3 regions of the Streptomyces sp. NPDC002476 genome follow, and region 3 is predicted to be linked to each of the others. Evidence: riboswitches for the same ligand, from Rfam matches in the RefSeq annotation. Region 3 holds a riboswitch; each other region holds the start of a gene.

Region 1 (7,391 bases), on a different contig from region 3:
TTCCCGGGTGCCCGAAGCTCCGGCGGGCGCGGTGCGGGCGTGCGCGGGGACGGACGCGGACCGAGTGGTCGCGGGCCGGGTGGTCATGGGCCGGGTGGTCATGGGCCGGGTGTCCGCGGGCTCCCCGGTCGTGGAGGACGGCTTCGCCGTGCGCGGCGCGGCCGTGCCACTGGCCACGGCCAGGGCCTCCGCCAGCCCGCCGATCTCCACGTGGACGACGGCCACGGGCTTCGCGGGACCGGTGGCCGCCGCCGCGCGCAGCGCGGTCGCCAGGACCTCCCCGCCGCCGTTCTCCGCCTCGCCGTCCTCGCCCACCCAGGGGATCGCCGTGACGATCACCGAATCGCAGTCGTCGGCGGCGAGGGCCTCGGTCAGGGCGTCCCGGAAGTCCTGCGGCGTCGCGGCGGTGGTGAGGTCGAGGGGCGGCCGCGGACGCAGCCCCTCGGTCAGGCAGGCGTCGTAGGTGAGCAGGCCGAGCGACTCGGAGTTGCCGAGGATCGCGACCCGGGGGCCCGCCGGGAGCGGCTGGTCCGCGAGGAGGAGACCCACGTCGACCACCTCCGTCACCGTGTCGACGCGGATCACGCCCGCCTGCCGCATGAGGGCGGAGACCGTCGCGTCCGGGATCCGGCTGACGGGTACGGCGTGGCCGGGCGGGGTGGCGCCGGTGTGCCGGGCGCCCTTCACCACGACCACGGGCTTCACGGCCGCGGTGCGCCGGGCGAGCCGCATGAACTTGCGCGGGTTGCCGAACGATTCGAGGTACAGCAGGGCGACGTCGGTGTCCGGGTCCTCGTACCAGTACTGGAGGAAGTCATTGCCCGAGATGTCGGCCCGGTTGCCCGCGGAGATGAAGGTGGAGAGCCCCGCACCCTGCCGGTAGAGCCGGGAGAGCAGGGCGATGCCGATCGCCCCGGACTGGGTGAACAGCCCGATGCGGCCCTGCTCGGGCGGCTCGGGGGCGAGGGAGGCGTTCAGCCGGACGGCCTCGGCGTTGTTGATGATGCCGAAGGCGTTCGGACCGATGATCCGCATCCCGTACGAGCGTGCCTGGCGGACGAGTTCGCGCTGCCGGTCCCTGCCCTCGGCACCCCACTCGGCGTATCCGGCGGAGAGGACGACGAGACCCTGGACGCCGTGCTCGCCGCAGTCGGCCACGACCTCCGGTACGCGCTCGGCGGGGACGGCGACGACCGCGAGATCCACCGGTTCGCCGATCTCGCCGACGCGGCGGTGGGCGGGGACGCCGTCGATGGTGTCCTGGTCGGCGGCGAAGGAACGATTCACGGCATACGTACGGCCGGTGAATCCGGCCGCGAGGAGGTTGCGCAGGACCGCGCGGCCGACACCGCCGGGCGTCCGGCCGACGCCGATGACGGCCACGGAGCCGGGGGCGAGCAGCCGTTGCACGGAGCGCGCCTCGGCCCGCTGCTCACGGCCGCGCTGGACGGCGAGGGACTCGGCCGTCGGTTCGAGGTCCAGGGTGAGGTGGACGGAACCTTCCTCGAAGCTCCGCTGCTGGGTGTAGCCGGCATCCCGGAACACCTTGATCATTTTGGTGTTGGCGGGGAGCACCTCGGCGACGAAGCGGCGGATGCCGCGCTCGCGAGCCACCGCGGCGATGTGCTCCAGCAGTGCCGACGCCACTCCCCGGCCCTGGTGCGCGTCCTGGACCAGGAAGGCGACCTCCGCCTCGTCCGCGGGCACCGAGGCGGGCCTGCCCCGTCCGTCGATCCGGTCGTAGCGGACGGTCGCGATGAACTCGCCGCCGACCGTGACCGCGAGCCCCACCCGGTCGACGTAATCGTGGTGGGTGAACCGGTGCACGTCCCTGGCGGACAGCCGGGGGTACGGGGCGAAGAAGCGGTAGTACTTCGACTCGTCGGAGACCTGCTCGTAGAAACTGACCAGGCGTTCGGCGTCGTCCGTGGTGATGGGCCTGATCCGCGCGGTGCCTCCGTCACGGAGGACCACGTCCGCTTCCCAGTGGTCGGGATAGGCGTGATGCGGACTCTGCTCCGTCGAGGACTGCATGGGCACAGACTACGGCTCGTCCACCACTCGCGTAGCCGCCGGGGCCGGGGCAGTCTGAGGGGGGCCGAACGGCGTTGCGGCACCGCTCGTGGGTGTGGCGCGGGTCGGCCGGAGCACCGCGCACCACATGAGGGAATGGTCTAGACAACTATTGATTCATGAAGGGCAGAACCATGGCTGAGCGCCGCGTCAACGTCGGCTGGGCCGAGGGCCTGCACGCCCGCCCCGCTTCCATATTCGTCCGCGCCGCCACGGCGTCCGGCATCCCCGTGACGATCTCCAAGGCCGACGGCACCCCGGTGAACGCCGCCTCCATGCTCGCGGTGCTCGGGCTCGGCGCGCAGGGCGGCGAGGAGATCGTGCTCGCATCCGAGGCGGACGACGCCGAGGCCGCCTTGGACCGCCTGGCGAAGCTGGTCGCGGAGGGGCTCGACGAACTCCCGGAGACCGTCTGAGCCACGTTCCGGGATTCCCGCTCCCGGGACTTCCGGACTTCTGTACGGGACCGATTCCCGCGAAGGAGCCGCAGTGCCGCCCACCGGCACCGCGGCTCCTTCGTCTTCCGGCCCCCGGGATCCCTTCCCGGCCCCGGGTGCCTCTTCCCGGGATCCGGGACGGTCGCGCAAGGGGCGGACCGGCGGACGGGCGCCCCGGACAGGCCGAAGGCCCCGGCGTGCTGCCGGGGCCTTCGGGAGGCGGTTCGCGGGTCGGCCGTCGGTCAGAGGGAGACGCCGTGGGCACGCAGATACGTGACGGGGTCCATGTCGGATCCGTAGGAGGGCGTGGTCCGGGCCTCGAAGTGGAGGTGCGGTCCGGTGGAGTTGCCGGTCGAGCCGGAAAGGCCGATCTGCTGGCCCGCGCCGACGCTCTGGCCGACACGGACACCGATCGACGAGAGGTGCCCGTACTGCGTGTACGTGCCGTCCGTCATCCGCAGCACGATGTTGTTGCCGTACGCGCCGCCCCAGCCGGCCTCGACGACCGTACCGGCGCCGACGGCGACGACGGAGCTGCCGGACGCGGCGTGGAAGTCGATGCCCGAGTGGCTGCCGGAGGACCAGAGCGAACCGCTGGACTTGTAGCCGGTGGTGACGTAGGAACCGGCGACCGGGAGCTGGAAGAGGCCCAGGCGGGTGCGCTCGGCGGAGCGGGCGGCACGCGCCTTCTCGGCCCGCGCCTCGGCGGCACGCTTCGCCTCGGCCCTGGCCTTCGCCTCGGCCCGGGCGCGCTTCTCGGCCTCGGCCTTCCGCTGGGCCGCCTCCTTCGCCTCGGCGATGAGGTCGGCCCGGCGCTGCTGCGCGTCGGCCTGTGCGTCGATCCGGTCGGCGATGACGTCCTGGATGGCGATGACCTGGTTCAGGCCAATCTCGCCGACCGCGGAGGTCTCGGCGTCCGCGGCGAGGGCCGGGGAAGCAGCGCCTCCGATGACGCCGGTGGTGGCCAGCGCCGCGACGCCGGCGATCCTCGCGCTGCCGCGCGTCAGTCGCCCGGGGGGGCGATGCTTCCCGGTGGCACGGGTGAACGCCATGAAGTGGCTGATCCTTTCCTTCCCTCTCGCCTACCGGGTTAGCTGACGGGTTCGGAGCAGGAAGGTCTCCTACGGAGGTCCCGGCCTCAGCGAGGCTCAGGTTTCCGATTCACCCCAGGGACTTCATTGGGTCCCCGGCTCCCCAGGGCTCACGCCCGGCGGGGACTCGGCGATGGCTGTCCGGTGCGTCGCGGTCGCGACATACGAGTGGCCGGCAGCCCGGTCGACGCTAAGCGCGAGCACATTCGTTCACCAAACGGACAAGCCGTTTTGTAGCGCATGCCACAGGTCGTACGGGCAACCCGGCGACCAACCCGGCGACCGGAACCGAACATGGGGAAGACCCCGGCGAGACATCGCTCACAGGGGCCTTCCACGCCCGGCCACCGGGCCGGTCGGGCCGCCCCCGTTCGGTACCCGGAACGGCCCGGCCCGCGGCTGTGCTCCGGCACCTGCCCCGTACGGGAACGGGGCGCCGGACGCCCGGCCGCCGGACCGACTGGGCCGGGACGCCGGGACGGTCCCCGGCGTCTCCGCCCGAGGAGGCGGCCGGGGACCGTGACGGCGTACCGCTCAGCCGGTGACCACCGACACCTCACCGATGCCCAGGGCCCGGACCGGCTCCTCGATCCGGGACGCGTCGCCGACGAGGATCGTCACCAGCCGGTCACCCGGGAAGGCGCTGACCACGGCTGCGGTCGCCTCGACCGTGCCGGCTGCCGCGAGCCGCGCGTACAGGTGGGCCTGGAAGTCGTCGGGGAGGTGCTGCTCGACCTGGTCGGCCAGCGTGCCCGCCACGGAGGCCGCCGTCTCGAACTTCAGCGGCGCGACACCCACGAGGTTCTGCACCGCGGTCTCGCGCTCCTCGTCGGTCAGCCCCTCGGCCGCCAGCGTCCGCAGGACCGTCCACAGGTCCTCCAACGCCGGTCCGGTCGACTCCGTGTCCACCGATCCGCTGATCGCGAGCATGGCGGCGCCGGTCGCGCCCGTGTCCGAGTCCGGGGCCGACGACCGCAGCACCTGGGCGAAGGCGCGGACACCGTAGGTGTAGCCCTTCTCCTCGCGCAGCACCCGGTCCAGCCGGGAGGTGAGCGTGCCGCCCAGGCAGTACGTGCCGAGCACCTGGGCGGGCCACACGCTGTCGTGCCGGTCCGGTCCGATCCGACCGATCAGCAGTTGCGTCTGCACCGCGCCCGGACGGTCCACGATGACCACGCGGCCGGTGTCGTCGGCGGTGATCGGCGGGGCCGGGCGCGGCTCGACGGTGTCGCCCGACCAGTCGCCGAGTGTCTCGGAGAGCAGAGCCTCCAGGTCGATGCCGGTCAGGTCGCCGACGACCACGGCGGTCGCCGCGGACGGCCGGACATGGGCCTCGAAGAAGGCGCGCACCGCCCCCGCGTCGATCCGCTCCACCGTCTCCTCGGTGCCCTGGCGCGGCCGGGACATCCGCGAGGCGGCCGGGAAGAGCTCCTTGGAGAGCTGCTTGGCGGCGCGGCGCGCCGGGTTGGCCTGCTCGTGCGGGATCTCGTCGAGCCGGTTGCGCACCAGCCGTTCGATCTCGCTCTCGGCGAAGGCGGGGGCCCGCAGCGCCTCGGCGACCAGTCCGAGCGCCTTGGCCAGCCGGGAGGCCGGGACCTCCAGGGAAACCCGGAGGCCGGGGTGGTCGGCGTGCGCGTCGAGCGTGGCACCGCAGCGCTCCAGCTCGGCGGCGAACTCCTCGGCGGTGTGCTTGTCGGTGCCCTCGGACAGGGCCCGCGCCATGATCGTGGCCACGCCGTCCAGCCCCTCCGGCTCGGCGTCCAGCGGGGCGTCGAGGACGATCTCGACCGCCACCACCTGCTGGCCGGGGCGGTGGCAGCGCAGCACCGTCAGGCCGTTGGGCAGCGAACCGCGCTCCGGCGCGGGAAAAGCCCAGGGGCGGGCGACGCCGGGGGCCGGCTGGGGGTGGAACTGCATCGAAACTCCAGTCGCGGCGGCGTCGGTCACTTGTCCGCTCCTTCGTGCGTGTCGGCGTCGGTCTCGTCGGTGTCCGCGGCATCCGCGGAATCGGCCGGTTCGACCGGTTCGTAGACCAGCACCGCCCGGTTGTCGGGCCGCAACCGGGCCTTGGCGACTGCCTGGACCTCCTCCGCCGTCACGTCCAGAACCCGCTGCACCGCGGTCAGGGCGAGCTGGGGGTCGCCGAACAGCACGGCGAACCGGCACAGTTCGTCGGCGCGGCCCGCGACCGTACCGAGCCGGTCCAGCCACTCGCGCTCCAGCTGGGCCTGGGCGCGCTCCATTTCCTCGGGCGTCGGGCCCTCGGCGGCGAACCGGGCCAGCTCCTCGTCGACCGCCGCCTCGATCCGCGGCACCTCGACACCGCCGGAGGTCTTGACGTCCAGCCAGCCGAGCGACGGGGCGCCCGCCAGCCGCAGCAGCCCGAATCCGGCCGCCACGGCCGTACGGTCACGGCGGACCAGGCGGTTGTGCAGCCGCGACGACTCCCCGCCACCGAGCACGGTCAGCGCGAGATCCGCTGCGTCGCACTCGCGGGTGCCGTCGTGCGGGAGCCGGTAGGCGGCCATCAGCGCCCGCGCCGGAACCTCCTCGCGTACCTCCTCGCGCAACTGCTCGCCGATGACGTCGGGCAGCGTGCCGTCGCGCGGGGGTCGCTTCCCGTCGTGGGAGGGGATGGAGCCGAAGTACTTCTCGATCCAGGCGAGCGTCTGCTCGGGGTCGATGTCGCCGACGACCGACAGCACCGCGTTGTTCGGCGCGTAGTACGTACGGAAGAAGGCGCGCGCGTCCTCCAGCGTCGCGGCGTCGAGGTCCGCCATCGAGCCGATCGGGGTGTGGTGGTACGGGTGCCCCTCGGGGTAGGCGAGCGCTGTCAGCCGCTCGAACGCCGTGCCGTAGGGGACGTTGTCGTAGCGCTGGCGGCGCTCGTTCTTGACGACGTCGCGCTGGTTCTCCATCGACTCCTCGTCGAGCGCGGCGAGGAGCGAGCCCATCCGGTCCGCCTCCAGCCAGAGGGCCAGCTCCAGCTGGTGCGCGGGCATCGTCTCGAAGTAGTTGGTGCGCTCGAAGCTGGTGGTCCCGTTGAGTGAACCGCCGGCGCCCTGCACCAGCTCGAAGTGTCCGTTCCCCTTCACCTGGCCGGAGCCCTGGAACATCAGGTGCTCGAAGAGGTGAGCCAGACCGGTGCGTCCCTCGACCTCGTGGCGCGATCCGACGTCGTACCAGAGGCAGACCGCGGCGACCGGGGTCAGATGGTCCTCGGAGAGCACCACGCGCAGGCCATTGGCCAGGCGGTGCTCGGTCGCTGTCAAGCCGCCGGAACCGGCCTGGGCTGTGGCCGTGTGACCCATGGGCATGTACGTCCCTTCGATCGCGTTACTGGTTTTTCTGCGTGGCCTGCCACTGTAAGCAAGCGCACCGACACCTGGCGAAGTTCCCATACCGCGGAAGTTCGCGTGAAAGAGGGGCGCACCACCCGGCGCACGCGCCCCTTTCACCGCTCCGGAGCCCTTCCCGGCGGCGTCGGGAGGGCCGGTTGGGACGGGGCGAGGTCGGCGTTGTCGGTGCGGAGGTCCACAATGGTCCGCGTCAGAACCTGAGGTTGCCCGAACAGAATCCGTGAAGGAGTCGCAGCAGCGATGGCCCGCCGCAGCACGAAGACCCCGCCGCCGGACGACTTCGAGGAGAACATCCTCGACATCGACGTCGTCGACGAAATGCAGGGCTCCTTCCTCGAGTACGCGTACTCGGTGATCTACTCACGGGCCCTGCCCGACGCCCGTGACGGTCTGAAGCCGGTGCACCGACGCATCGTGTACCAGATGAACGA
Region 2 (7,391 bases), on a different contig from region 3:
CAAGCGCTACCTGGACAACCCGGTGAGCCACGAGGTCGACAGCGCCCAGGGCAACGTCACGACCATGACGCACCACGTCCTCGTCGTGAAGCCGAAGGACAAGGCGCCGGTCACCTCCGCCATCGCCGCCCGCAAGGGCCGCACCATCATCTTTGTCCGCACCCAGCTGGGCGCCGACCGCATCGCCGAGCAGCTCGTCGCGGCGGGCGTCAAGGCGGACGCCCTCCACGGCGGCATGACGCAGGGCGCCCGTACCCGCGTGCTCGCCGACTTCAAGGACGGTTACGTCAACGCGCTCGTCGCGACCGACGTCGCCGCCCGCGGCATCCACGTCGACGGCATCGACCTGGTGCTGAACGTGGACCCGGCCGGTGACCACAAGGACTACCTGCACCGTTCGGGCCGTACGGCCCGGGCCGGCAAGTCCGGTGTCGTCGTCTCGCTGGCGCTGCCGCACCAGCGCCGCCAGATCTTCCGGCTCATGGAGGACGCGGGCGTCGAGGCCTCGCGCCACATCGTGGGCGGCGCGGGCGCCTTCGACCCGGAGGTCGCCGAGATCACCGGTGCCCGTTCGCTGACCGAGGTCCAGGCCGACTCCGCGACCAACGCCGCCAAGCAGGCCGAGCGCGAAGTCGTCGAGCTGACCAGGCAGCTGGAGCGCGTCCAGCGCCGCGCCGGCGAGCTGCGCGAGGAGGCGGACCGCCTGGTGGCGCGGGCCGCGCGCGAGCGGGGCGAGGACCCCGAGGCCGCGATCGCCGAGGCCGCCGCGGAGGCCGAGGCCGCGGTGGAGGCCGCCGTCTCCGTACCGGAGCAGCCCACGGCACGGGACGACCGTCGCGACGAGCGCGGCAACTTCGAGCGCCGCGACAACCGGGGCGGCGACCGCGGCGGGTACCGCGACCGGCGTGACGACCGTGGCGGTGACCGTGGTTTCCAGCGTCGTGACGACCGTTCGTCGGGTGGCTTCCGCCGTGACAACGACCGTCCGTCCTTCGGCCGCGACCGTCGCGACGACCGGCGTGACGACCGTGGCGGTGACCGTGGTTTCCAGCGTCGTGACGACCGTTCGTCGGGCGGTTTCCGCCGTGACAACGACCGTCCGTCCTTCAGCCGCGACCGTCGCGACGACCGCCCGTCGGGCGGCTACCGTTCCCACGACCGCCGCGATGACCGCGGTGGCCGCTCGTTCGAGCGTCGTGACAACGACCGTCCTTCTTTCGACCGCCGCGACAACGACCGCCCGTCGTTCGGCCGGGACCGTCGCGACGACCGCCCCTCCGGCGGCTTCCGCTCGGGCGGCAGCGACCGCCCGTTCAACCGCGACCGTCGCGACGACCGTCCCTCGGGCGGCCTCCGGTCCGGCGGCGACCGTCCGTACGGCCGACGTGACGACCACCGCGGCGCCGGTTCCTTCGGCCGCCGCGACGACAAGCCGCGCTGGAAGCGCAACGGCTGAACGCGCTGAACGATGAGGCGGACCGCTGAAGGTCCGCCGCGTCGACCGGAGTTCTCCGGAAGGCGGGTCCGCTCTTCACGAGCGGGCCCGCCCTTCTTTTCGCTCTCCCCAGCGCAACCGTTGTGAGGATCCGGCGACTTGGCTTCTGCACGCAGTTGTCCGCGACGGTCCGCCGGGCGCGGGAGCGCCGCCCTGGCCGCACTCGTCGTGGCCGCGGTCGCCCTCGGCACGACGCCGGCGGCCAGGGCCGCGGAGGCGCCGGCCCTCGTGCCGACGGACGGGGGCTGGGGCATCGATTTCGCGGGCGACACGCTGAACACGGTGGAACGCACCGCGAGCAGTGAACGGTCCGCCTACGCCTGGCAGGGCGCCCCGGACGGCTCCACCGCACGGTGCGGACCCTGACGGGCAGCCCGGTCGGACCCGGCGCCGAGGTCGAGGGCGGTCGGGACGGCAGGACGGACAAGGGCCGCTAACCGTTCAACGAGCTCCACACCTGGACGCTGACCGCCAGGGCCACCGATGGCGGCGGCACGTACACCACCAGCGGGTAGATCCCGGTCGACGGTGGCCGCCAGGGCCGCCACGACCAGGGCGGCCACGACCTCGGCGAGCTGGTCACGCTCAACTCCTCGGGCGCCCTCACCCTCCACTCCACCGACGGCAGGGGCACCTTCGGCTCGCGCGCGGAGATCGCCACGGGCCGGCAGGGGCACAAGGGCGTCTTCTGACCCGCCCCCTTCCCGCCCCGGTCCCACCCCCTCGATCCCGCCACGACAGGGTCGATCCCGCCACGACGGGGCCCGGCTGCCGATACCCGATCGGCGGCCGGGCCGCGGCGGGCTATGCTCAGGGGTGGTTCGGCGAGGGCCGTTAGCTCAATTGGCAGAGCAGCGGACTTTTAATCCGTTGGTTGTGGGTTCGAGTCCCACACGGCCTACGCTCTCAGCCCCGGTTCGGAGTGCATCCGGTCGGGGCTGAATCCGTTTCCGGACCTCCCGCCCACCGGGCCTCGCGGTCCGCGAGCCTCCTCCCAGGTTCTCCGGACTTCCCGGCTTCAGAACTCCGTGCCGGCCCGGTTCGGGGTGGGCGCCTCGGTTCAGACCAGGAGTTTCGTCTTCGCCCGCTGGTACTCCTCGTCCGTGAGGGCGTCCCGGTCCCTCAGTTCGGCGAGTTTCGCCAGGTCCTCGACGTGGCTGCCCTGCTTCGGCTCGCCCCCGGCGGCTTCGCGTACGTATGCCTTGAAGGCGGCCTCGCGTTCCCGCACCGCCTTGATGTCCCGTCCGCCCATGGACCTGCCGCGCACGATCACGTACAGCAGCACGCCGATGTACGGCAGCACCAGCGCCACGACCAGCCAGCCCGCCTTGCCCCAGCCGCTCAGGTCGTCGCTGCGGAAGATGTCCGTGACGACCTTGAACAGCAGGAAGAGCCACATGATCCAGAGGAAGAACCACAGCATGGTCCAGAAGAGATTGAGCAAGGGGTAGTTGTCCACGGTCGCTCCCGGTCGCCGCTTGCCCGTCACATCGGTCTATTGACGGGCAAATCAGTCATATCATCGCCTCATCGATCCCGCCCGTCGTCTCCGGGTGGTCACGAGCACGCCGGACATGGCGTAGAGTTGTGTTCACCGACGCGGGGTGGAGCAGCTCGGTAGCTCGCTGGGCTCATAACCCAGAGGTCGCAGGTTCAAATCCTGTCCCCGCTACTGAAGACCCGGGCCCGGCGCGTGCAGCGTGCCGGGCCCGGGGTTTTTTCGTGGCGTCGCTGGATGGCGCGAGGCGCGTGGGTGGTGTGTGAGGTGTGCCATGCCCGTACCTCTGGCGGGCGATGCGGAGTCGCCGCGCGGCTGAGCTCCGGTGAGCCTGGGGGGCGGGCGCGGTACCGTCCGCAGCCGCGCGTGTACCGGGCAGGAGACCACAGGTGTGGAAGCGGCTGAAGCGGCGCGGCGGACATGCCGGGGGCGGGCACGCCGGAGGGGCTGCCGGCGGCGCCGGTGCCCGTCGGTTCGTGCGCATGCTGCCGACCCTGATGATCATCGGCGGGCTGCTGTTCGATCTGTTCACCCCGCCGGTCTTCACGGCCATTCCGTTGTTCGTGGCGGCGCCGCTGATCGCCGCGCCGTTCTTCTCGTTGTCCAGCACCGTGCGCACCGGCATCGCCTCGATGCTGGCCGTCGCCGCGCTCCGGCTGTCCACCGACTCACTGCCGGTGGCCGTGCCGCTGATCGAGCTGCTCACGCTGGCGACCGTCACGGTGCTCGCGGTGGTGATCAACCGGGTCGTGCGGCGGAGCAACGAGCAGCTGGCCTCCGCGCGGGTCATCGCGGAGCGGGCCATGCGGGCGGTGCTGCCGAAGCCGTTCGACCGGATCGGTGGGCTCCATGTGGCGGCGCGGTACGAGGCGGCGCAGGCCGACGAGTTCGTCGGCGGTGACCTGTTCGCGGTGACGGACACCCCGTACGGGGTGCGGCTGGTGGTCGGTGACGTGCGAGGGAAGGGGCTCGACGCCGTGGAGACGGTCGCCGTGGTCATCGGGGCGTTCCGGGAGGCGGCCGAACAGGAGCGCTCGCTGGAGGGCGTGGCGCGTCGGCTGGAGCGGGCGCTGGTGCGGGAGAGGAGAGCGCGCCGGGGCGGGCCCGACGTCGTCGAGGGCTTCACCACCGCCGTGCTGGCCGAGATCCCGGCCGGCCTGTCCCGGGTCCGGATCGTCAACCGTGGCCACCCCGAGCCGATCCTGCTGTACCCGGACGGGGCGCTGGACGTGCTGGCGCCCTCGATGCCCGCGCTGCCGCTCGGGATGGACCTGGGCGCGTGGCCCGACCGGACGGACGAGTGGGATCTGCGGCCGGGGGCGACACTGCTCCTCTACACCGACGGCCTCTCCGAGGCGCGGAACGCCGAGGGGGACTTCTACGATCCGGCGGCCCGGCTGCGCGGGCGGATCTTTCCCGGGCCGGAGGAACTGCTGTCCGCGCTGACCGACGACGTACGGCTGCACACGGGGGGCGAGTCGACCGACGACATGGCCCTGCTCGCGGTCGTGCGCCCGGCGGAGGGGCAGCCGGAGCGGCGCAGGACCGTCCGGATCGTGGGGCCGGAACCGGCATGACGGACGGTCCGGGGCGTCTGGGCGTGTACAAGGGCGCCGGGGGGTGGCCTGGCGTGTGCAAGAGGGCCGGGGGTTCGGTCGGCCGGGTGCGCCCGTGAGACCGCGGACGTTCGTCCGGGCCGCCGGGCGCGCCTGAGCGGACCGGGGTGCCACCGTACGTAATCGAAAGGCGCCGCTCCGCATAACATTTGACGCAACATCAGTCGCGGGGTATTGACTGAGGCCCGATCAAGTCGTCTGAATACGCCCCGAGATGTCCACTAAAGTCCAGGCCAAAGACGTGAACGATCAGTGGGAACGGCTTGGAATCAGGGCCCGGTGTCTATTAACGTTCGATAACGCAGCGCGGTCGTCCCAGCCGTCGCCAGAGGCGGCACCGTGCGCGAGCGCCGAATCCCGAAAGGGAACCGGGGAACCACCACCCTGGGGTGAATCGGACATCCGGGTCTCGTGAGAGATGCGGTGTCCGTAGGAGACCTTCCTGCTCCGAACCCGTCAGCTAACCCGGTAGGCGAGAAGGAAGGAAAGGAGTGCGCCCCCGTGGCGTCCAACAAGCCTGCCCCCGAGGCCCCCGCCCGGCTCGATTCCGCGTACGGTTCCGAGTTCGGCACCGACTTCGGCCCCGGTTATGGCGCGGGCCCCGGCTACGGATCCGACTACGGAACGGCCGGGATGACCACGGTGCCCGGCACCGCGGATCGCATGGACCACGGAATCGGACCGGACATGGCCGCCACCGCGACCCTGCCCGGCGCCGGCCTCGGTGTCGACGGCGAGCGCGGCTGGGACGAGTGGAACCCCACCGAGGAGACCGTCCGCCCCGTACGCGGCAGGCACCGGGTCGCCAAGCAGCGCAACGGACTCGCCCGCAGTTCCGCGGTGCTCGGGGTCGGCGTCATCGCGGCGGTCGGCGCGGGCGGCATGGCCTCCGCGCAGGGCAAGCCGCCGGTGTCCATCTCCCTTCCCGACTCCATCGCGGACAACCTGCCCGACGCCAAGTCCCTTCCCGGCGTGGGCGCCCTCCTCTCCGACAAGTCCGAGGACGACGGGGCCGCGCCCGTCACCGCCCCGCTCACCACCGCAGGCATCACCACCGCCGAGGCCGAGCAGGGCACGACCGACGCGGGCGAGGCGCTGCGCGCCCGCATCCTCCAGCAGGCCGAGCAGCAGCAGGCCGCCGCCGACGCGGAGGCCAGGGAGGCCCAGGAGAAGGCCGCGGCGGAGAAGGCCGCGGCCGAGGCCAAGAAGCAGCAGGACGCCGCCGAGGCCAAGGCCGCCGCCGAGAAGAAGAAGGCGGAGGAGGAGGCGAAGAAGAAGGCCGAGGCCCTGCGGCTCGCCAAGCTCGCCGCCAGCTACGCCGTCCCGACCACCTCGTACACGATCACCTCGACGTACGGCCAGGCCGGCACGATGTGGTCCTCCGGTCACCACACCGGCCTCGACTTCGCGGCGCCGACGGGCACCCCCGTCAAGGCCGTTCACGGCGGCACCATCAAGTCGGCGGGCTGGTCCGGCTCGTACGGCTACCGCACGGTGCTGGAGCTGGAGGACGGCACGGAGATCTGGTACTGCCACCAGTCCTCGATCGGCGTCGGGGTCGGCCAGAAGGTCTCCACCGGGGACACCATCGGCCGGGTCGGCGCGACCGGCAACGTGACGGGCCCCCACCTCCACCTGGAGATCCACACCGCCGACGGCACGGGCGTGGACCCGATGGGCTGGCTGCGGAGCAAGGGCCTCAACATCTGAGGCACCCGCGTCGGCGATGCGCGGGCGGACAGCGCGGACAACACCGATCAGCCGTCCGCCGCACGGCGAATGCACGGAGCACCGTTCTGGCGCGAACACGTTGATCGATTCATGACTTCCCTTCGCGAACTGGGCTCTTCCGATCCTCAGGTGTTCTCGTGTTCCCGTGTTCCCGCTCGCCCTCGGCGGCCATGTCTTCGGCCGGACGGCCGACGGGGCGCAGTCGTTCACCGTGCTCGACGCCTACTCCGCCCAGGGAACGAGGGCGCACTGTTCTGGTTCCGGCGGCGGATCGTGCTCGGGGGGCCGCGCTCCGGTCGCTCCGCCGAACTGCCCGTCTCCACGAACGCCCCGGAAGCATCGCGCTCCCGGGGCGTTCGCGCATCCGCGGCGCGCGCCCGGGGCTACCGGGGCGGCAGCTGGTACGGGTTGTAGCCGCCGTACGCCTGGTGCGGCGGCGGGAACGCGGCCGGGGCCGGCGCCGGCCAGTACGCGGCCGGGGCGGGCGGGAACGGGTAGGGGCGCAGGAGGCCCGCCGCCTGCGCGGCGTAGGCGAGGGCAGGAGCGGCCACGTCCCTGCGCTGCCAGAGGTGGTGCAACAGCTCCAGTTCACGTGCGGCGAAATCGGGGCCCACCGTCCCGAGGCGGGCCTGGCGGCGGAGCGAGGCCAGCGACATCGCGAACGACTCGTACTCGGCGACGGTACGGGCGGCGGCCTTGCCCCGGGCCTTGGCCTGCGCCTGCGCCTTGCGGCGCTCCTTGCGGGGCGCCCCGCCCTGCGCCGGGGGCGGGGCCTGGACCGGCGCCTGGACGGGCGCGCCGACCGGGGCCACCGCTCCGTGGCCCGGACCGTGAACCGCTCCGGTGCCCGGTGCGTGGCCCGGACCGTACGGGTTGCCCCAGCCGGCCCCGGCGTCGAAGGAGTGGTGCCGACGGGCCGCGTCGCGGGCCAGGCCGCGGGCCCGCATGGAGGCGAGGGCGAGCGGTTCGACGGGGGTCAGCCAGCCGGCCGCCGCGTAGCCGGGCAGCTCCGCGGCGAGTGCGCGCAGCTCGCGTCGGCGTGCCCAGATCA
Region 3 (7,391 bases):
TGGCCAGTTTCTTGACCGGGCCGCCGGTGAGGACGTTGTACTCGTCGCTGCCCCGCTGCCAGTTCGCGGACCACTGCTGGGCGAGGACGCCGTCGTCCATCTCGGGCCCCTGGTACGCGGTGCGCAGATGGTCGAAGCTGCCGAACTCGCCCCCCTCGATGATGAAGGTCTCGGGTGTGCTCACGGTGTACATCATTCCGGCGCGCGTGTAGCGTGCGGCCGCGTCCGGCACCGCGAAGGCGACGGGCCGGGTGGTCCGGGCGTCGAGGGTGACCGTGGTGGGACCGGTCACCGAGAACTGCGGGTTGTTGATCAGGTCGATGCCCTTGGCCGGGGCAGCGGGGTCGACCAGCATGTCGGCGGCGAGACTGTAGGTGCCTCGCGGCAGTCGGACCGTGGCGGAGCCCGACGACAGGTCCGGGAAGAACCGACGGCCCGTGGCGGACCCGCTGTAGCCCTTCAGGTCGGCCTGCCAGTTGGCACTGGCCGCACCGTCCCGTCCGAGGGTGTTGAAGGTGACCTCGTACGACTCGGCCTCGCGCTCCACCGATGCCGCGGTGCGCACGCTCCGGCCGCCTCCGGTCGCGACGACCGTGACCGAGTACGAGCCGTCGACCGTACCGCCGAGCCGGGTGTCGGCCGTCAGGTCCACAGCGGCGGTGCCGCCCGCCGGGACCGTGATCCGCTGTGCCCCGAGGGTGAAGAACCCGGCCGGGGCGGGCTTCTCGTCCCCGCCGGTGGGCGCCTCCAGCGACAGGTCCAGCGTCACGTCGGTGGTGCCGCTGTTCCGGTACTTCACCTGCTTGCCGACGGGTGTGTCGTCGGTGTGGGGCCACTGCTGGGTGCCCAGGGCGACCGAGGCCGGTTCGGAGACGAGCGTCTGGTCGATCGCCTTGTCGACGGCGAGCCGACCCGCCCCCTGCTGGAAGACCGAGTGGGAGCCGCCCTTGGCCGAGCCCGTCAGGACCGCCTTGATCTGTGCGCCCGTCCAGGTGGGGTTCTTCTGCTTGAGGATCGCCGCGGCGCCCGCGACGTGCGGGGTCGCCATCGACGTGCCGCTCATGCCGACGTATCCGGGAGGGTTCTGGTCCGGGGTGCCGCTCGCCGCTGCCGCCGTGATCTCCACGCCCGGTGCGGTGATGTCGGGCTTGACGGCGCCGTCCCCGATGCGGGGCCCGACGCTGGAGAAGTCGGCGATCAGGTCGTCGTCGTCGACGGCGCCGACCGTCAGCGCCGCGTCGGCGCTGCCGGGGGACGCGACCGTGCCCCGGCCCGGCCCGCTGTTGCCCGCGGCCACCGCGAACAGGATGCCCTTCTCCGCGGAGAGCTTGTCGACCTGGGCCTCCAGAGGGTCGATCCCCGGGGTGTCGGGGCTGCCCAGGCTCATGTTGATGATGTCGGCCCCCTGGGCGACGGCCCAGTCGACCCCCGCCAGGATGCTGGAGTCGTCACCGCTGCCCTGATCGTCCAGCACCTTGGCGCTGATCAACCGGGCCCCGGGCGCCACGCCCTTGAACCGGGCGTCCTTGGCCCCCGTACCGGCGGCGACGGAGGCCACGTGCGTGCCGTGTCCGACCCGGTCCCGGGCGTCCGGGGAGCCGCTGAAGTTCCGTTCCGCCACCACCCGGCCCGTCAGGTCCGGGTGGGTGGCGTCGATTCCGGTGTCCACGACGGCGATCTTCACACCGGTGCCGTCGTAGGAGCGGGCCCAGGCCGCCGGAGCGCCGATCCGGCCGGTGCTGCGGTCGAGCGACGCCTTCCGTACGCCGTCCAGCCAGATTCGCGCGATGCCGGAGGCCTTGGCCGCCGAACCGTCGCTCCGCCGACGGGTCAGCGCGTCCCACAGGGAACCCGCGCTGTCGGTGGTGCTGGTGACGGCGTCGGCGTCGAGGGCCGACAGGGTCCGGCGGACGGTGGTGCCGTCGGAGGAACGCACCCCGGCGCGGGCGGACCCGGCCGCCGACCCCCGGTAGCCGACGATCACCTTGAGGCCGGCGCGGTTGGCCTTGAGGCTCTCCGGTTCGGTGAGTCCGGTGATGTCGAACAGCCGCCGGTCCAGCGTGCCGTCGGCGATCAGCCGCCGGGCGTCACGCGGCACCGCATAGGTACGGCCGTCGTAGGTCCCTGTGAAGAAGGGAATGTCCTGTCTGCCCTTCGCCCGCTGGATACCGCCGACCCGGCCACGGGAGTCCACGAGGACCCGGTCACCGGTGATCAGGGTGACGGTGCGCACGGCCTTGCCGACCGTCCCCGTGTCCTTGGCGACGACCGGAAGTGCCGGGTCCGGGCCGCTGGTCCTCGCCGATGCCGGGCCGGTCATGCCCGCCGTCAGGACGACGGCGGCCGCGGCTACGACGGCATACGCCTGTTTTGATCGTTTACGCAAGATTGCCCCTGCTCAGGAGTGAATCGGGCGGGCGAGGGCCCGGCCCGCATGGGGCGCTCTCGAATACTCGTGCGGCCCCGAGGACTTGAAGTATTCCGGGGGCGCTCGGAGGCACTCAATGATCGTTGTGTAACAACGCTTCACCACGAGGAACCCGGCCGGGCCCCTTGTGGTGACGGTGCGTCAGGTCTTTCGTCGGGCGGCATTCTTCGCGCGGACGCGTGAGTCGTCCGCAGCCCCACCGCGAGCACTGGACGTACTGCGGATTCGTCCGGGACCGCGACACCGCCGCCCGCACCGCCCCCGCCGCCCGGCCGGCCGACGGCGAGGTCACCGTGTGCCGGGAAGACGGGACCCCCGGTGTCGCCTCCGTCCTCGAGGAGGCGTGGCGCGGACATCGGCACGAACTCACCACCGGCCTCGCCGTCCGCGGCGTCTTCAATTTCGAGACCTTGCAGGTCTGCGCCGCGACCACGCCGGCCGGGTTCTGCCGCCCGACCGTCCCTAGTGCCGCTCCCGGCAACGTTTGCCCCGTCGCGCCACCTGGCACGCTCGCTCGCGGCGTTGGCCAAAAGCCCACGTAGCCCGCTACGAGGGCTTCCGGCCGCCTTGCGATCGCACGCACCAGGCGCCGCTCCGTCCGGGCAAACATTGCCGGTCACGGCACTAGGAGATCCACGCTGGTCAGGCAGCAGGACGCGGCCGACGTGACTGCTGACGGCTCCCTCGCCCACCCGACGTATCGCGTGGTCGAGGGCGCCCCGGATCCGGCCGACCGCCTCACCGAGTTCTTCATCCACGCCTACGGCCCTGCCACCGACGACCTGCCGGCGCTCCGGCATCCGGCCGACGGCCGCCTCGCCACGCCCGGACTCGACCGTCCGCAGAGATCCGACACCTACTCGTCACCGTCTTCAGGCCACCAGCCGTAGCTACGGCCAGACTGCTGCACTGGTCCAACTGGCGCAGACGCCACCAGACAACAGCCCGTCGCAGCCACTACCGACAACGAACCGCCGACGAACCCGCTGGGTAGATCGCAGAACCCACCACAACCTTCTGTACGTCCTGTACATTTTTCACAGATGCGGACGCGAGCCCGGTCCGGAGCCGCGCGCATCCCGCGAGGAGAGGCAACGCCATGCTGTTCCGCCCCACCGCCCGGCACGTGCTGCCCGAGTTCACCGAGCGCACGCCCCACGGGACCCGCACCCTCGACCCGTACTCCAAGCTGCTGGCCGAACGGATCGTCTTCCTCGGCACCGAGGTCGACGACACCGCGGCCAGTGATCTGATCGCGCAGTTCATGTATCTGGAACACGCCGCCCCGGACCGGCCCGTCTCCCTCTACATCAACTCCCCGGGAGGCTCGTTCGCGGCCATGACCGCCGTCCACGACACGATGGAGTACCTCACCTGCGAGGTGGAGACGTACTGCCTGGGCCGGGCCGACGCCTGGGCCGCCGTCCTGCTCGCCGCGGGCGCCCCGGGGCGGCGGCACGTACTGCCGGGGGCGCGCGTCGTAATGCGCCAGCCCGCGCTCGCCGAGCCCGTCCACGGCCGGCCGTCCGATCTGGAGATCGAGGCGCGGGAACTGGACCGGGTCCGCGAGACGCTCGTCACCCTGCTGGCCCGTCACACGGGCCGCGACGCCGGGCGGATCGACGAGGACATCGAGCGCGACCTCGTTCTCGACGCTGCGGGCGCCCGGGCCTACGGCCTGGTGGACCACGTCGTTGAGAGCCGGAAGACGTCGTTCCCGTCGCCCGGCTCGCGGTGAGGACCCGATGCGTCCGTCCGATCCTCCCCCGCTGCCGGCGCTGACCCGTGCGGAGGGCGAGTTCATCGACTGCTACCTCGACGTCCTCGACCAGCTGGGCCGGATCAACCCGGCCCGCGGCAGCGACACCTACGGGGCACTGCGCGCCGCGCAGGCGCTGGCCTCGCGCGCCGGGGCGCTGCGGGACGCCCTGGCACTGATGCACGAACGCGGCGAGGCGCGCATCCACGCGGGGACCCTGGCACGGGCGCTGCGCGCCCTGGACGGGGAACGCCGGTCCGCTCGCGTCACCCTGCCCCCGTGACACCCGGTCGATAGGTCGCCCGTTCGCTCCGCGAGTCGATCCCCCGTCAACTCCGCCGCGCGACACGCCCGATGTGCAATCTGATTTTCCTACTCTTTTCAGAGTAAGAAACGGCGTTTTCGGCGAAATCTCGACTTGCGGACTCCTGGGGGCGGTGGGCGAAATCCGCCCTCCCGCCCCTGGTGGGCGACCGGTTGGCATGCGCGGCGCGCCATCCAAATGCGTCAGCTCCACTCGAGCGGTTCAGTCGTGAGGACTCTCACATATCGCCGTTTCAGCTCGGAAATCCGACTGTCGGTGAGTCAAGATCCCTGGGACGACAAGCCCCCGCCACCGCGGCGGGGCGGTCCGAGCGGACGCCGAGTCCTGCCGCCGCCCGGATGACTGGTCGACAGAAGTGGATCGGCAGGAGTGGAGGACCCGAGCACAACGGGTCGACCGGAACATCGGTCGTCCCTCGGGGTGAAGCCGCCGAGCGCGGCCGGGCACCTTCGCCAGCCCGAACCCGACAGGTCATCCTTCACAGGCGGCTGACGAAGGGTTGCGCATGACTGCGCAGGTTCATGTCCCGTCTCTGCTCGCCCGGGCCGGTACGGCCTCGGTTCTGACGCTGGCCGCCGTCGGCGGCACCATGCTCGCCCCGGGCGCCGTCACGGAGGCCCAGGCGGCCACTCCGTCGCTCAAGGCGCTCAACGTCGCGGCGTCGAAGAAGGGCTCGCCGTACAGGTGGGGCGCTACCGGCCCCCACCGCTTCGACTGCTCCGGGCTGACGGTCTACTCGTTCAAGAAGGCGGGCAAGAAGCTCCCCCGCACCGCCCAGCAGCAGTACAACAGGACCCGCCACGTCTCGGCCTCGCACCGCAAGCGCGGAGACCTGGTCTTCTTCCATTACGGCCGAAGCGTCTACCACGTCGGGATCTACGCCGGGCACAACAAGATCTGGCACTCGCCGAGGACCGGCGCGGTGGTCCGGCTGGAGAAGATCTGGTCGAAGAGCGTCTACTACGGACGCGTCCGCTGACCCACGGCCTTGCGGGCCCCGGAGCCGCCGGACGGCTCCGGGGCCCGTCAGCCGACGGGGGCGGTGCGCCGTACGGTCTCCACCGCCGTCGCGATCTGCTCGTCGGTCAGGTCGGCGCGCGCGGTCAGCCGCAGCCGGGAGATGCCGTCCGGCACCGACGGCGGCCGGAAGCACCCGACCACGACCCCCTCCTCGCGGCAGTCCGCCGCCCAGCGCACCGCCGCGTCCGCCGAGGGGGCCCGTACGGAGACCACGGCGGCGTCCGGACGCACGGCTGCCAGACCGGCCGCGGTCAGCCGCCCGTACAGCCCCACGGCGACCTCGCGGACCCGCCCGGCGCGTTCCGGTTCCCGGCCGAGCAGGCGCAGGCCGGCGAGCGCGGCGCCCGCGGCGGCCGGCGCGAGGCCCGTGTCGAAGATGAACGTCCGGGCCGTGTTGACGAGGTGTTCGATCACCCGGGCTGGGCCGAGGACCGCTCCGCCCTGACTGCCGAGGGACTTGGAGAGGGTGAGCGTGGCGACTACTCCCTCGTCGCCCGCGAGACCCGCGGCGGCGAGCGCGCCCCGGCCGCCCTCCCCCAGCACCCCCAGGCCGTGCGCGTCGTCGACGAGCAACGCGGCCCCCTCCGCCCGGCAGGCCGCGGCGAGCGCCGGCAGCGGTGCGGCGTCGCCGTCGACCGAGAAGACCGAGTCGGTGACCGCCAGCGCGCGCCCCTCGTGCGTCCGCAGCGCCTTGCGCACGGCGTCGGGGTCGGCGTGCGGGACGACGACGGTCCCGGCCCGGGACAACCGGCACCCGTCGACGATCGAGGCGTGGTTGCCCGCATCGGAGACGATCAGCGCGTCGCGGCCGGTGAGAGCGGTGAGTGCGGCGAGATTGGCCGCGTACCCCGACGACAGCACCAACGCCGCCTCGAACCCGCAGAATTCGGCCAGTTCGCGTTCGAGTTCGGCATGCAGATCGGTGGAGCCGGTGACAAGCCGTGAACCGGTCGCCCCGCCGCCCCAGCGGCGCGCGGCCTCGGCCGCCGCGCCGGTGACCTCGGGGTGCCGGGTGAGGCCCAGATAGTCGTTGCTCGCGAGATCCAGTGACGCCGTCTCGGCGGGCCGCGGGCGGAGCGTACGGACGAGTCCGGCATCCGCGCGGCGACGTGCCGCGTCATCGATCCAGTCGAACGGGGCGTAGGACATGAGCGGTCCCTTTTGTAGGCAGTTCACAGACCCTAACCGCGGGATCAGCGGGTCATGGTGTGGCAATGCACACACCCTTCCCGAGGCGTGTTGTCCGGTTCCTCCTTGGCGGCGGGGCGGGCCATGGGACAGGATCGACGCCATGGACCTCCTGAACACGCTGGTGGACAAGGGGCTGCGGCGCGAGCTGCCGACCCGCGAAGAAGCCCTCGCCGTACTGGCGACCTCGGACGACGACCTGCTCGACGTGGTGGCCGCGGCCGGAAAGGTGCGCCGTCAGTGGTTCGGGCGGCGGGTGAAACTGAACTATCTGGTCAATCTCAAGTCCGGGCTCTGCCCCGAGGACTGCTCGTACTGCTCGCAGCGGCTCGGATCGAAGGCCGGGATCCTCAAGTACACGTGGCTGAAACCGAACGAGGCGTCGAAGGCCGCCGCGGCCGGGGTTGCGGGGGGCGCCAAGCGGGTGTGCCTGGTGGCGAGCGGCCGCGGTCCGACGGACCGTGACGTCGACCGGGTGTCGGAGACCATCGAGGCGATCAAGGACCAGCACGAGGGCGTCGAGGTGTGCGCCTGCCTCGGGCTGCTCACCGACGGGCAGGCCGAGCGGCTGCGCTCGGCGGGCGCCGACGCGTACAACCACAACCTCAACACGTCCGAGGAAACGTACGGGGCCATCACCACCACGCACACCTACGCGGACCGGGTGGAGA

What was found. Region 3 has a riboswitch for cyclic di-AMP ahead of ACFYXM_RS19080 (C40 family peptidase). Riboswitches for the same ligand answer to the same signal wherever they lie in the genome.
Region 1: it holds a riboswitch for cyclic di-AMP, as region 3 does, so the genes downstream of both, ACFYXM_RS25180 (M23 family metallopeptidase) here and ACFYXM_RS19080 (C40 family peptidase) in region 3, are expected to answer to the same signal.
Region 2: it holds a riboswitch for cyclic di-AMP, as region 3 does, so the genes downstream of both, ACFYXM_RS26410 (M23 family metallopeptidase) here and ACFYXM_RS19080 (C40 family peptidase) in region 3, are expected to answer to the same signal.

Annotation. Positions count from the first base shown of each region.
Region 1 is NZ_JBIARH010000025.1:4,190-11,580, forward strand. Features, by position in the region: gene ACFYXM_RS25170 (GNAT family N-acetyltransferase) at 1-2,034, opposite strand, end outside; gene ACFYXM_RS25175 (HPr family phosphocarrier protein) at 2,208-2,489, shown strand; gene ACFYXM_RS25180 (M23 family metallopeptidase) at 2,753-3,562, opposite strand; cyclic di-AMP (ydaO/yuaA leader) riboswitch at 3,575-3,744, opposite strand; gene ACFYXM_RS25185 (M16 family metallopeptidase) at 4,136-5,518, opposite strand; gene ACFYXM_RS25190 (M16 family metallopeptidase) at 5,545-6,918, opposite strand; gene ACFYXM_RS25195 (DNA topoisomerase (ATP-hydrolyzing) subunit A) at 7,201-7,391, shown strand, end outside.
Region 2 is NZ_JBIARH010000027.1:78,270-85,660, forward strand. Features, by position in the region: gene ACFYXM_RS26375 (DEAD/DEAH box helicase) at 1-1,456, shown strand, start outside; gene ACFYXM_RS26380 (hypothetical protein) at 1,595-1,861, shown strand; gene ACFYXM_RS26385 (hypothetical protein) at 1,929-2,078, opposite strand; tRNA gene ACFYXM_RS26390 (tRNA-Lys) at 2,324-2,396, shown strand; gene ACFYXM_RS26395 (SHOCT domain-containing protein) at 2,556-2,954, opposite strand; tRNA gene ACFYXM_RS26400 (tRNA-Met) at 3,094-3,167, shown strand; gene ACFYXM_RS26405 (PP2C family protein-serine/threonine phosphatase) at 3,395-4,570, shown strand; cyclic di-AMP (ydaO/yuaA leader) riboswitch at 4,948-5,099, shown strand; gene ACFYXM_RS26410 (M23 family metallopeptidase) at 5,297-6,319, shown strand; gene ACFYXM_RS26415 (PrsW family glutamic-type intramembrane protease) at 6,724-7,391, opposite strand, start outside.
Region 3 is NZ_JBIARH010000015.1:77,624-85,014, reverse strand. Features, by position in the region: gene ACFYXM_RS19105 (S8 family serine peptidase) at 1-2,386, opposite strand, end outside; gene ACFYXM_RS19100 (hypothetical protein) at 2,608-2,970, shown strand; gene ACFYXM_RS19095 (hypothetical protein) at 3,094-3,318, shown strand; gene ACFYXM_RS19090 (ATP-dependent Clp protease proteolytic subunit) at 3,531-4,166, shown strand; gene ACFYXM_RS19085 (hypothetical protein) at 4,174-4,470, shown strand; cyclic di-AMP (ydaO/yuaA leader) riboswitch at 4,818-5,014, shown strand; gene ACFYXM_RS19080 (C40 family peptidase) at 5,018-5,491, shown strand; gene ACFYXM_RS19075 (8-amino-7-oxononanoate synthase) at 5,539-6,681, opposite strand; gene bioB (biotin synthase BioB) at 6,824-7,391, shown strand, end outside.